Regions from separate parts of the Bradyrhizobium xenonodulans genome, predicted to be linked through region 4. Evidence: predicted binding sites of a transcription regulator. Region 4 holds the regulator's gene; each other region holds the start of a gene.

Region 1 (3,178 bases), 2.3 Mb from region 4:
AAGAGCGCCTGGACCTTCGAGATGGAGATCCGCCCCTTCGGAGAGAAATGGTGACCGCGGCGCAAAAGTCCGGCTAGACTGAACCCAACCCAAGCAAAATTCCGGGAGGTACTTTAAGTGAAGACCGCGATCACCGAACTGTTCGGCATCGAGCACCCGATCATCCAGGGCGGCATGCATTTCGTCGGCTTTGCCGAGCTGGCCGCGGCCGTCTCCAATGCCGGCGGGCTCGGCATCATCACGGGCCTCACGCAGAAGACGCCGGAATTGCTCGCCAAGGAGATCGCGCGCTGCCGCGACATGACCGACAAGCCGTTCGGTGTGAACCTCACCTTCCTGCCGACATTCGCGGCGCCGCCCTATCCGGAATACATCGCGGCCATCGTCGAAGGCGGCATCAAGGCGGTGGAGACCGCGGGCCGCAGCCCGGAAGTCTACATGCCCGCGCTGAAAGCCGCCGGCATCAAGGTCATCCATAAGTGCACCTCGGTGCGTCATTCGCTGAAGGCCGAGCGTATCGGCTGCGACGCCGTCAGCGTCGATGGCTTCGAGTGCGGCGGCCATCCCGGCGAAGACGACATTCCCAACATGATCCTGCTGCCGCGCGCCGCGGAGGAGTTGAAGATCCCGTTCGTCGCCTCCGGCGGCATGGCTGATGGGCGCAGCCTCGTCGCGGCGCTGTCGTTGGGCGCGGCCGGCATGAACATGGGCACGCGCTTCATCGCCACCAAGGAAGCGCCCGTCCATCAGAATGTGAAGAACGCACTGGTCGCGGCGACCGAGCTCGACACCCGCCTGATCATGCGCAGCCTGCGCAACACCGAGCGCGTGCTGAAGAACGCCAATGTCGATCGCCTCATCGAGATCGAACGCGAGAAGGGCGACAAGCTGAAGATCGACGACATCCACGACCAGGTCGCAGGCGTCTATCCCAGGATCATGCTGGAGGGGCAGATGGACGCGGGCGCCTGGAGCTGCGGCATGGTCGCCGGCCTCATCCACGATATCCCCTCCTGCAAGGAACTCGTCGATCGCATCATGTCCGAGGCGGACCAGATCATCCGAAGCCGGTTGATGGGGTTCCTGGATGGAACGGCGATGGCGAAAAAGGTCGCCTGACACCGCCAAACTTCTTAACCAATGCGGCACTTGACCGCTGGAATTGCGCCCGACGCCTCCTAAATAGGGATAAATTACTCCTTAAATAATCAATTTCAGGAGGCGTCCGTGGTCCTGAAGAGCGTTCATTTTGCTGTTGCTGCCGTCCTCGTTCTCGCATGGGGCGGCATCGCGCGCGCCGACGACTACAAGCCTGACGAATATCTCAGTCTCGATCTGTCCAAGGCGGTGCTGTCGCCGAAGCGGCTCGGGCCCGAGACGCAATTCGCGCCGGTGGCTTTGGAGGCGAAGGGCGGCAACGAGGCGCAGGCCCGCGCCGAGCCGGTCGACGTGCCGAAGAAGGTCGCCGCCGAACGCGTCCACGCGGCCGAGCCGAAGGTTGCGCGTGCGAAGAGCACGCAGCCGCGCGGTGCAGCGCGCACCAAGCTCACCCATCGCCATGGCAATCCGCTCGACGCGCAGGCGAGAGATACCCGCATCCAGACCTGGCCCTGCCGCTCCGGCGGCATCTGCAACTGGCAGCGCTAGAGGCGCAGCACTCTCTTCGCCTCTCCCCGCAAGCGGGGCGAGGTGGTGCACCGTTCGCATCCGCTGCAGCCGCGCACGTCATCCGCACGTCGTAAAACCGTAGACCCGGGGTCAAGAAACCGTAAGCCGGGAGTCAAACGACGCAGGCACCTTCCGTCGCGATTCGACGAAGGTTTCCTGAATGGCATCGCCCCGCGCCTCGCGCGCATGGACCCGGCGGCAGTTCCTGGTCCGCTCGACCTCCAGCCTCGCTGTTGCCGCGCTAGCAAAGCCATCGCTCAGCCGTGCCGCCGATCGTCCGCAGATCGCGGGCGGCATCCAGTCCGGTGACGTCTCAGACGGCTCTGCCGTGATCTGGGCCCGCGCCGACCGGCCCGCACGGATGCAGGTGGAGTATTCGACCGTCGAGAGCTTCAAGACCATCGTTGCGTCGGCTTCGCGCGACGCCTTGCCCGATGCCGACTTCACCGCAAAACTGCTGCTGAACGATCTGCCGGCTGGGCAGGACATCTTCTATCGCGTGCGCTTCGACGACATCGCCACGGGCATTGCCGGCGAAAGCCGCACCGGTCATTTCCGCACCCCACCGGCCGCGGGCCGATCGATCTCGTTCGTGTGGTCCGGCGACGTCGCAGGGCAGGGCTGGGGCATCGACATCGCGCGCGGTGGCTATCGCAGCTATCGCACCATGCTCGACAATCGCCCGGATTTCTTCATCCACTCCGGCGATCACATCTACGCCGACTGCACCATCCCTTCCGAACAGAAGCTGCCGAACGGCGAGACCTGGCGCAATCTGGTGACCGAGGAAAAAGCCGAGGTCGCGCACACGCTGGCGCAATTCCGCGGCAACTACAAATACAATCATCTCGACGAGCATTTTCGCGCCTTCCACGCCGAGGTGCCGATGCTCGCGCAGTGGGACGACCACGAGGTCACCAACGATTGGTCGCCGACCGGCAGCTATGACGCGGCCGGTTATGAGGACGACGGCACCCCGCGCCTGGTCGCGCGCGCCCGCCGCGCCTTCTTCGACTTCATGCCGATCCGCGATCTCGGCGCGCGCCAGGGCCGGGTCTATCGCAAGATCGCCTACGGTCCGCTGCTCGACGTCTTCATGATCGACATGCGCAGTTTTCGCGATGACAGTTGGAACAAGGGCGACGATCACCGCGGCTGGATTCTCGGCGCCGAGCAGCTCGCCTGGCTAAAGCGCGAGCTTGCAGCGTCGCGCGCGACCTGGAAGGTGATCGCGGCCGACCTGCCGATCGGCCTCGTCAGTCTCGATGCCGTCGCGCTCGGCAATGGCGCGCCCGACCGGCGCGAGCATGAGATCGCCGATCTCCTGGCCTCCATCAAGCGCGCCGGCATCCGCAACATCGTCTGGCTCACCGCAGATATGCACTACACCGCCGCGCACTATTATGATCCGAGCAAGGCGCAGTTTCAGGATTTCGAGCCGTTCTGGGAGTTCGTCTCCGGCCCGCTGCATGCCGGCAGCTGGGGGCCGGGCGAGCTCGACAATACCTTT
Region 2 (3,178 bases), 730 kb from region 4:
CCTTGCTCCAGTTCATCGTGTCGGTGGTCGGCGTGCTGGTGTTCGCGGGCCTCACCGCCTGGGATACGCAGCGGCTGAAGAACGACTACATCTACGGCTACGCTTCGGCCGGCGGTGACATCGCAGAGCGTGCGGCCATCACCGGCGCGCTGTCGCTGTACCTGAACTTCATCAACCTGTTCACGCTGCTGCTGCAGCTCCTCGGCCAGCGCGACTAAGCGCCAGGATGAGAGAACGGACTCGAACCCCGGCCGAAAGGCCGGGGTTTTTGTTTGGGTCTTTGACCTCTCCTCGTCATTGCGAGGAGCTCTTGCGACGAAGCAATCCAGAGTCCCTCCGCAGATGCATTTCTGGATTGCTTCGCTGCGCTCACAATGACGGGTAGGGCAACGCCGAGGCCCCTTCCAGCGGCCGGGCGAAGGCTCTAATCTTCCCGCATGTCCGCACCTGAAATCAGGCCCACCACCGAGGCCGACCTTCCCGCCATCACCGCCATCTACCAGCAGGCTGTCCGCGAGGGCACCGCGACGTTCGAGCTGGAGCCACCCGACCTCGCCGAAATGACGCGCCGTTATCGCGCGCTGGTCGACGGCGGCTATCCCTATTTCGTCGCCATCCTCGAGGGACGCGTGGCCGGCTATGCCTATGCCGGCGCCTACCGGCCGCGGCCGGCCTACCGCTTCACGGTCGAGAACTCGATCTATCTCGACCCCTCCTTCCATCGCCGCGGCGTCGGCTCGTTGCTGCTGGAGCGGCTGATCACCGAATGCGAGGCGCGCGGCTTCCGCCAGATGATCGCGGTGATCGGCGATTCCGCCAATGCCGGCTCGATCGGCGTGCACACGCGGGGCGGCTTCAAGATGATCGGCACGCATCCCAGCGTCGGGCTGAAATTCGGCCGCTGGCTGGACACGGTGATGATGCAGCGCGACCTCGGCGAAGGCGCGAGCACGGTACCAACAAAATAGGTCTCGTAGGGTGGGCAAAGCGAAGCATGCCCACCAAGCGCGGCGATTGAGGAGAGATGGTGGGCACGGCGCTGCGCGCCTTTGCCCACTCTACGGCACCGTTCGTGGCGCTACACCACCGCCAGCTTGCGATCGATCACCAGCAGCACGCGCTCGAGCTCGTGGCCGCGGCGCAGGATCAGGCCGGTCGCCGAGATCACGCTGTACATGCCCTGCTTGCGCGCGAGGCGCGGATCCTTCTCGATGCGATAGATCGGCACTTCCGACGCGCGGCGGAAGACCGAGAACACGGCGCGGTCCTTGAGGAAGTCGATGGCATAGTCGCGCCACTCGCCGTCCGCGACCATGCGGCCATAGAGATTGAGGATGCGATGCAGCTCGAGCCGGTTGAACGTCACCCGGTTCGGTTGGGCGTTCGCAGCGACGGGATGCGCCGCCGCGCGCTGCCCGCTCGGATCGGCATCCTCCGACATCACACTCATGGAGCGCCTCCTGTCGCATCAGCATGACCGCGTCCGCGAAGACCGTCCCCGGAACCGCGGATCATGACAGTTGCATGATTGCGCCAACCGTCCCCCATCGCAAGAGCCTCTTCCACTCAACCGATCGAATCGGCTGCGAATCAGGGCACACGCAATAGTGGAACTCTGTCGCGGCAAACCGTCACGGGATCGTTAGCAGGAATCACAGGATCGCCGCTTTTCCGCCAAGCGCCCGCCGCCCTGCATTGCGAAAAGACCTGTGTGCGTTGACCCGGTCCTTTCGGTTCCGGATTCCTCAGCCCCCAGCCCCCCGGGGTCGAACAGGATCGGGTCTGTACGCGCGACAAGGAGGGCCAACGCGAGTTGGTCCTTTTTTGTTTGTGTCGGGATGTTTCCGGCGCGACCCGCTTTTTCCGAACCTCCGCGCAAAAATTCCCTCCCCTCATCCTGAGGAGCCGCGAAGCGGCGTCTCGAAGGATCGAGGCCACGCTGCGCCAGCCGGGCCTGCATGGTTCGAGACGGCGCTGGCGCGCCTCCTCACCATGAGGATTGAGAGTACGAAGCAAGAGAGAAATTCGGATCAGTGCAGCGACGTATACGCCGCGCCGAGCATCGCACCCGGCTTCTCTCGGCTGCCGTCCTGGACATAGACCACCGCGCCGTCGACGCCGTCGCGCGTGAGGTTCTCGATCGGCACGGTCCAGCTCTCCGGACGGCCGGTCCAGTCGCCGACCTTGAGCAGGTTGCGCACGACGTTGTGATAGGTGACCTGCTGTCCGCGATTTTCGCCGCGGCTGATCGCGATCGGCACCGATCTGGCGACCGAACAGATCCAGACCTCGCCGTGCGAGACCGCCGGCTCCTTGCTCGCGGCCACCGAGACGTTGATCTGCTTGCCCGAGAGCGACATCGTCACCGGCACGCTCATCACGCCGACGCCCCGGTCGGTCTTGCCGATCGCATTCTCGATGCCGGTCCGGTCGCTGCCGATGACATGGGTGGAGCCGTTGACCACGACCTGCGGCGTGTAGACTTCGCGATCGCCACGCATGCGCGAATAGGCACGCTGCCGTGCGGAGAAGCGCGAATCCGCCAGCGTGTCCTTCCAGCCGAGATAATCCCAATAGTCGATCGGCATGCTCAGCGCGATGATCGAGGGATCCTTGGAGAGATCGCCGATGATCTGGTCGGCGGGCGGGCAGGACGAGCAGCCCTGCGAGGTAAACAATTCGACAACGGCGCGGGGATCGGCGTGGGCGGGGCGGATGACGGCGACGATGGCACAGATGCCGAGTGCCCCCGACCAGAGTGCACCGGACCAGCGCGTAACCAGATTAGAAGCCATCATTCCAGTCATGTCTAACGTCACACATCGTCACTCGTTGGGGGAAAGCTTATCGCCTGATGGTCACCGTAGTCTTACGGGGCGCGGCACATTAGACCATCGGAGACGGGTTTCCGCCTGATGGGGCCATCTGAAGCGTGCCGCAAACGCGCGAAGGCGGCCTTTTGATAGGCCGCCTTCGTTTAACCTTCTACTCACTTCGCAGTGAGCCAATGTTCACAAATCCGCGCTTTACGCCGCGAGCTTGCGCAGCACGTAGTGCAGGATGCCGCCGTTGCGGTAGTAATCGAGCTCGTCGAGCGTATCGATGCGGCAAAGCAGCGAAACGCGCTGCAACGAGCCGTCGCCGGACACGATCTCCGCGATCAGCTTCTGGCGCGGCT
Region 3 (3,178 bases), 150 kb from region 4:
TCCAGCCTCCGGTCGGGCCGATCGCCGGCGTGTCCTCGCCCGAGACGCCCCAGCCCGGATAGTCGTCGAGACCGTTGGCGAGCACGAAGGGGAATGTGTAGGTGGCGTGCAGCGTGTTCACGGCCTTGATCTGCGCCTCGGTGAGGCACTGATCGCCGCTCTGGCCCGCCGCACAGCGCAGCGTCTCGACCTTGAACGCCGCCTTGCAGGCGACGGGATCCTGCACCAGCGCATCGTCGGAGCCGTCGGCCTTGTCGCAAGCCGCCCGCACCGCCTCGCCCACGAGCTTGACCTGCGCCGGATTGATCCAGCCCTCACCCATGGTCACCAGCCCCGAACGGGTACCGGCATGCTGCAGGCCGACCCAGTTGATCACGGGCACGCGGGCGAAGATGCCGTCGAAATCATCGGGGTAGCGCTGCGCCATGGTCAGGCCTTCGCGGCCGCCCTCAGACGAGCCCATGAAGTACATTTTTTCCGGTTTCTTGCCGTAGGCGCGCTCCATCAGCGCGACGGCGGCGTCGCGCACCTTCTTGTAGGCGCGGTGGGCGAAATTCTCGAAGGCTTCGTCGTTCAGCGCGAAGACCTGTGGCGGCTCGCCTTGCTTGGTCTGGTGACCGGAATCGGTGCCGTAGGTGACGAAACCGCGCGCAAGCGGCGACGGCTTGTCGAAGGGATAGGCGGGAGGCAGCGCAAGTCCCGTGATCAGCACGCCGTTGAAGCCACCGCCGCCATATTGCAGCGAGCGGCCGTTCCATTCGACGGGCAGGTTGACCTGGAATTTGATCGGCGGTGCCTTGGGATCGACAGGATCGATATGGCCGAGCACCTTGCAGAAGCCGGGATTGGCCGGCGTGATGCGCCCCGACGGCGTCGGGCCGCGTTCGGCGATCGCCAGTTGCGATGGCGCCAGCAAGGCTGCGGAATCGATCTTCACGGCGTCGGCCCCGCCAATGAGCCCCTTGCAGACCGTATCCGCGTCTTCCGCCAGCGTTGCCGCCGACGCGGCGCCTACGCCCGTCACGGCCGCGGCACCCACAAGCCACGCACACAGCTTCACGACCTTGCGCACCATCGTTTCCATCCCCACTGCTTTGTTATCGCTCAACTGATAGGCCAACCAATTCAATGCAACTGACCGCCTGCCGTCAATCGTCGTGGCAGCACCAACCGCCACCACGAACCTGGCGGCTGGCTCACCGGATCCAGCAGGCCGCGCGCCCTGTAAAGAATTGAACTTAATGTGAAATTTTGTCCCACGGCCGAACGCGGACGGCCCGTCGGCCGACCAAGTCCACAGGCTGTCATCAATCTGTCAGATGAGCCGGGCTTTCCTGCCTGAGCGGCGGGGCATGCTATCCTGCGCCGGCAAGAACCAAGGAGCGAATGGTGAACGAAATCATCAATGTCCCGGCCCTGCCGACCGACGCATCGGCGGTCGCGCGCATCAAGTCCGAGATCGACATTTCGGATCGCTCGCGCCTGGTCACGTTCGGCGAGCGGGCCCAGCGCTCGGTGGTCGAGTTCGCCGACCGCATTCTCGCCCAGACCCAGAACCGCGAGCTCGGCGCCACCGGCAAGCTCTTGACGGACATCCTCGGCAAGGCCCGCGGGCTCGATCCCGCCGACCTCAAGGACAAGGGTTTTCTCACCCGCCTGTTCTCGTCGGCGGAGGCGCGGCTGCGCCGCTTCACCGAGCAGTTCAACGACGTCGCCTCGCAGGTCGACCGCGTCTGCGTCGAGCTCGACCGCAACAAGGAGGTCTTGCGCCGCGACATCGCCCTGCTCGACGACCTCTATGAACAGACACGGGGCGCGCTCGGCCAGCTCGATATGCACATCGCCGCCGGCAAGGCGTTCACCGAGGAATTCCGCGGCGGCAAGCTCGTCGAGATGGAGCGGGCTGCGAAGGCGCAAGGCGCGGGCAGCGACGCGATGCTGGCCGCGCAGACCTATCAGGATGCGGTCCAGGCGCTCGACCGGCTGGAGAAGCGCGTCTTCTATCTTCAGCAGGCACGCCAGATCGGCATCCAGCAGCTGCCGCAGATCCGCATCGTCCAGTCCGGCGACGAGACCCTGATCGAGAATTTGCAGGCCACGACCGAGCTGACGATTCCCGTATGGAAGCAGAAGATGATCCTGCTGCTCGGCCTGAACCGGCAGAAGTCGGCGCTGGAGCTGCAGAAGACGGTCACCGACGCGACCAACGAGATGATACGCCAGGCTTCCGAGATGATGAAGACCCAGGCGATCGAGATCGAGAAGCAGTCGCAGCGCGGCATCGTCGATATCCAGACGCTGGAGAAGACCAACCGGGATCTGATCGACACCATCGCCGGCGTGCTCAATGTGCAGGAGCAGGGCCGCACCAAGCGCGCCGAGATCGAGCACCGGATGGCGGAGCTGACGGACGAGTTGAAGACCGCGATATCCAAGGCTGCGCCTTGATGCGTACTTTGTAACGGTTTCTCGATGAAGCTTCTGCATAAGGGCTGCCGCATGAAGGCTCGCGCATGAGGACTTTCCGTTTCCTGCGGCGCCCGCTGGCGCTGCTCGCGGCAGTGCCGCTGATGGCCGCGCTGCTGTCGGGCTGCGGCGGGCCCGGGCCGCAATTCACCATTCTGTCGGGTTCGGAGAACGACATCCTCGAGCCGCTGGTGCAGGAGTTCTGCAAGTCGCGCAACGCGACCTGCACCATGCGCTATCAGGGCTCGCTCGACATCGCCCTGGCGCTGAAAGCCGGCGATCCCGGCGCCGACGCGGTGTGGCCGGCCGCCTCGATCTGGATCGACATGTTCGACACGACGCGGCGCGTGAAGATGGTCAAGTCGATCGTGCAGATGCCGGTCATTCTCGGCGTGCGCCGCTCCAAGGCGCAGGAGCTCGGCTGGATCGGCGCCAAGGTAACCGCCAAGGACATCCTCGCGGCCGTCGAGGGCGGCAAGCTGAAATTCCTGATGACGTCGGCGACGCAGTCCAATTCGGGCGCGGCCGCCTATCTTGCGATGCTGGCGGCCGGCATCGGCAAGCCCGACCTGATCGAGGCCGGCGATCTCGACAAGCCCGAGGTGCTGGCGACGGCGCGGGGATTGCTGAAAGGCGTCGAGCGCAGCGCGGGCTCCAGCGGCTGGCTCGCCGACCTCTACCGCGACGGCGAGCGCAGCGGCGCACATTACCA
Region 4 (3,178 bases):
CGATCAGCCAGCAGCCTTCGCCGCGCTCGAAACCGAGGTCGGACCTGGCGAAAACGGGGAGCAAATGCGGTGCTGCGCTGTTAGACATGACGGTCACTTGATGTTGCGGACGGCGTGAGCGTGCATTGCGCAACGCACCATCAACCGGCCCGGAAAACGAAACGTGCCGCCTTTTAAGGGCGGCACGCGGGAGCATCTTATGCTTGGCAAGACGGGTGTCAATGCCGGCCGGAAAGCCTCGCGAAACGCTGAATCCGTAGTCTTGCGGTGACGATTTTGCGGGATTTTGGCCACGGAACATGTGGAAGCGAGTCGGCGGACTCTTGCGCGTGAGTCACGCCATATTGTAGCGTTTGGCTTGTCAGATACGACATCTCGTGCGGAAGTTCTGATCTCTAAGTCCTCATGTACCGGCGTAAACGTTCGGGCGGCTCTCGGTGCCCGGCGAGCCTTAAGGGATTCTGGCGGCACGGGTTTTTCGAGGCTTAGGCATTCGCAGTGCAGCCCCAGGGTGGCTGGCGCGCGGCGAAGGAAAGGGTGCAATGACGGTTTTGACCTGGTCGGATGATCGCGTCGAGCAACTGAAGAAGCTCTGGGAGGCCGGATTGTCGGCCAGCCAGATCGCGGCAGAGCTCGGTAATGTCACCCGCAACGCCGTGATCGGCAAGGTGCACAGGCTCGGTCTGTCCGGCCGCGCCAAGAGCCCCTCGTCTGCTGCGCCCCGGCCGCGCAAGGCGCGTCCCGCGCAGCACATGATGCGGGTGAGCCGCCCGATCGCGCGCGGCAACACCGCGCTGGCGCAGGCCTTCGAGGTCGAGGTCGAGGCCGAACCTGTTACCTACGACAACGTGGTGCCGATGAGCCAGCGGCTGTCGCTGCTGGAATTGAACGAGGCGACCTGCCACTGGCCGGTCGGCGATCCCTCGAGCCCGGATTTCTTCTTCTGCGGCGGCAAGGCGCTGTCGGGCCTGCCCTATTGCGCCCAGCACTCGCGGGTTGCGTATCAGCCGGCCGCCGATCGCCGCCGCGCGGCACCGAAGCCGGGTCCGCGCTGATCACTGCACCAGACGACATCGTTCCGGCACAAACCAGGACGAGCGAGAAAAAGAAAAGCGCGCCACCCGGCGCGCTTTTTATTTGCCTGCTTGCAGCCGGCCTTACGTCTGCTCCGCCTTGGCAAACCGGTCGTCCAGCGCGTAACCGGCGCCGCGGACGGTGCGGATCGGGTCCTGCTCGCGGCCGAGATTGAGCAGCTTGCGCAGGCGGCCGATATGTACGTCGACGGTGCGCTCGTCGATGTAGATGTCGCGGCCCCAGACGCTGTCGAGCAGTTGCTCGCGCGAGAACACGCGGCCCGGATGCTCCAGGAAGAACTCCAGCAGGCGGTATTCGGTCGGGCCGAGATCGATCGGCCGGCCCGAGCGCGCCACGCGGCGCTTGTCGCGGTCGAGCTCGATGTCGCCGTAGGCCAGAACGGTGGCGAGCCGCTCGGGGCTTGCGCGCCGCAGCAGGCCCTTCACGCGCGCCAGCAGCTCAGGCACCGAGAACGGCTTGACGATGTAGTCGTCGGCGCCGGTCGCAAGTCCCCGCACCCGCTCGCTCTCCTCGCCGCGCGCGGTGAGCATGATGATCGGGAGCTGCTTGGTCTCGGGACGGGTGCGAAGCCGCCGGCACAGCTCGATGCCGGAGAGCCCCGGCAGCATCCAGTCGAGCACGATCAGATCGGGAATGTGCTCCTTGAGGCGGGTGTCGGCGTCGTCGCCGCGCATCACCGTCTCGACGTCATAGCCGTCGCCTTCGAGGTTGTAGCGGAGAAGCTCGGTGAGAGCTTCCTCGTCCTCAACCACCATAATGCGTGCGCCCATGGTGTCGTCGCTCCTTAAGTCTTCAAGTATTCGGGACCGTCGTGGCGAACGTCGTCATGTCGCCCTTCGGCCGCTTGTCGGTGATCGCCTGGCCCTCGATCATGTAGAACACGGTCTCGGCGATGTTGGTGGCGTGGTCGCCGATACGCTCGATGTTCTTGGCGCAGAACATCAGATGGATGCAGAACGAGATGTTGCGCGGATCCTCCATCATGTAGGTGAGGAGCTCGCGGAACAGCGAGGTGCAGATGGCGTCGACTTCCTCGTCGCCCTTCCACACCGCCATCGCCGCCGGCAGATCGTGCGCGGCATAGGCGTCCAGCACCGACTTGACCTGCTGCTGCACGAGGTCGGTCATGTGCTCGAGGCCGCGGAACAGCTTGAGCGGATGGAAATCGGTCTCCAGCGCCGCGACGCGCTTGCCCATGTTCTTGGCGAGGTCGCCGATGCGCTCGAGATCGGTCGCGACGCGCATGGCGCCGACGATTTCGCGCAAGTCCACCGCCATCGGCTGGCGGCGCGCGATGGTCAGCACGGCGCGCTCCTCGATCTTCTTCTGGAGCGCGTCGAGCTCGGCGTCGATGGCGACGACACGCTGGCCGAGCGCGACGTCGCGGCGGATCAGCGCGTCGACGGAATCGACGATCATGCGCTCGGCGATGCCGCCCATCTCCGCGACCAGGCGAGTGAGTTCCTGGAGGTCGGTGTCGAAGGCTTTTGCGGTATGTTCAGAACCCATGTCCCGTCTCCTCAGCCGAACCGGCCGGTGATGTAATCCTGCGTGCGCCGGTCGGTCGGCGACGTGAAGATCTTGCTGGTGTCGTCGAACTCGATCAGCTCGCCGAGATACATGAAGGCGGTCTTGTCGGAGACGCGGGCCGCCTGCTGCATGTTGTGGGTGACGATCGCGATCGTGTAGTTCTCGGACAGCTCCTGGATCAGCTCCTCGACCTTGGCGGTCGAGATCGGGTCGAGTGCCGAGCAGGGCTCGTCGAACAGGATCACTTCAGGCCGCACCGCGACGGTGCGGGCGATGCAGAGGCGCTGCTGCTGGCCGCCGGAGAGCGACAGGCCGGAGGCGTTGAGCTTGTCCTTGACCTCGTTCCACAGCGCGCCGCCGCGTAGCGCCTTCTCGACCCGGCCGTCCATCTCGGACTTGGAGATCTTTTCATAGAGGCGGATGCCGAAGGCGATGTTCTCGTAGATCGTCATCGGGAACGGCGTCGGCTTCTGGAACACCATGCCGACGCGGGCGCGCAGCAGATTGAGGTCCAGCCTGGGGTCGAGAATATTGGTCTGGTCGAGCATGAGCT

What was found. Region 4 encodes PhoB, which activates phosphate uptake and scavenging genes when phosphate is short. Its sites were predicted from a motif close to TGTCATNNANCTGTCAT; they were not measured.
Positions count from the first base shown of each region.
Region 1: a site for PhoB is predicted at 1,724-1,740, ahead of I3J27_RS09385 (alkaline phosphatase D family protein). Genes of this name have one in related genera too.
Region 2: a site for PhoB is predicted at 1,514-1,530, ahead of I3J27_RS01890 (DUF2794 domain-containing protein). Genes of this name have one in related genera too.
Region 3: a site for PhoB is predicted at 1,303-1,319, ahead of I3J27_RS36785 (toxic anion resistance protein). Genes of this name have one in related genera too.

Region 1 is NZ_CP089391.1:1,990,030-1,993,207, forward strand. Features, by position in the region: gene I3J27_RS09370 (SDR family oxidoreductase) at 1-54, shown strand, start outside; gene I3J27_RS09375 (NAD(P)H-dependent flavin oxidoreductase) at 118-1,119, shown strand; gene I3J27_RS09380 (hypothetical protein) at 1,228-1,647, shown strand; gene I3J27_RS09385 (alkaline phosphatase D family protein) at 1,829-3,178, shown strand, end outside.
Region 2 is NZ_CP089391.1:388,652-391,829, reverse strand. Features, by position in the region: gene I3J27_RS01900 (Bax inhibitor-1/YccA family protein) at 1-218, shown strand, start outside; gene I3J27_RS01895 (GNAT family N-acetyltransferase) at 438-968, shown strand; gene I3J27_RS01890 (DUF2794 domain-containing protein) at 1,079-1,450, opposite strand; gene I3J27_RS01885 (DUF1223 domain-containing protein) at 2,031-2,807, opposite strand; gene acnA (aconitate hydratase AcnA) at 3,027-3,178, opposite strand, start outside.
Region 3 is NZ_CP089391.1:7,787,494-7,790,671, forward strand. Features, by position in the region: gene I3J27_RS36780 (tannase/feruloyl esterase family alpha/beta hydrolase) at 1-1,084, opposite strand, end outside; gene I3J27_RS36785 (toxic anion resistance protein) at 1,387-2,448, shown strand; gene I3J27_RS36790 (substrate-binding domain-containing protein) at 2,514-3,178, shown strand, end outside.
Region 4 is NZ_CP089391.1:7,938,377-7,941,554, forward strand. Features, by position in the region: gene I3J27_RS37530 (aspartate aminotransferase family protein) at 1-88, opposite strand, end outside; gene I3J27_RS37535 (GcrA family cell cycle regulator) at 543-1,055, shown strand; gene phoB (phosphate regulon transcriptional regulator PhoB) at 1,158-1,865, opposite strand; gene phoU (phosphate signaling complex protein PhoU) at 1,888-2,604, opposite strand; gene pstB (phosphate ABC transporter ATP-binding protein PstB) at 2,616-3,178, opposite strand, start outside.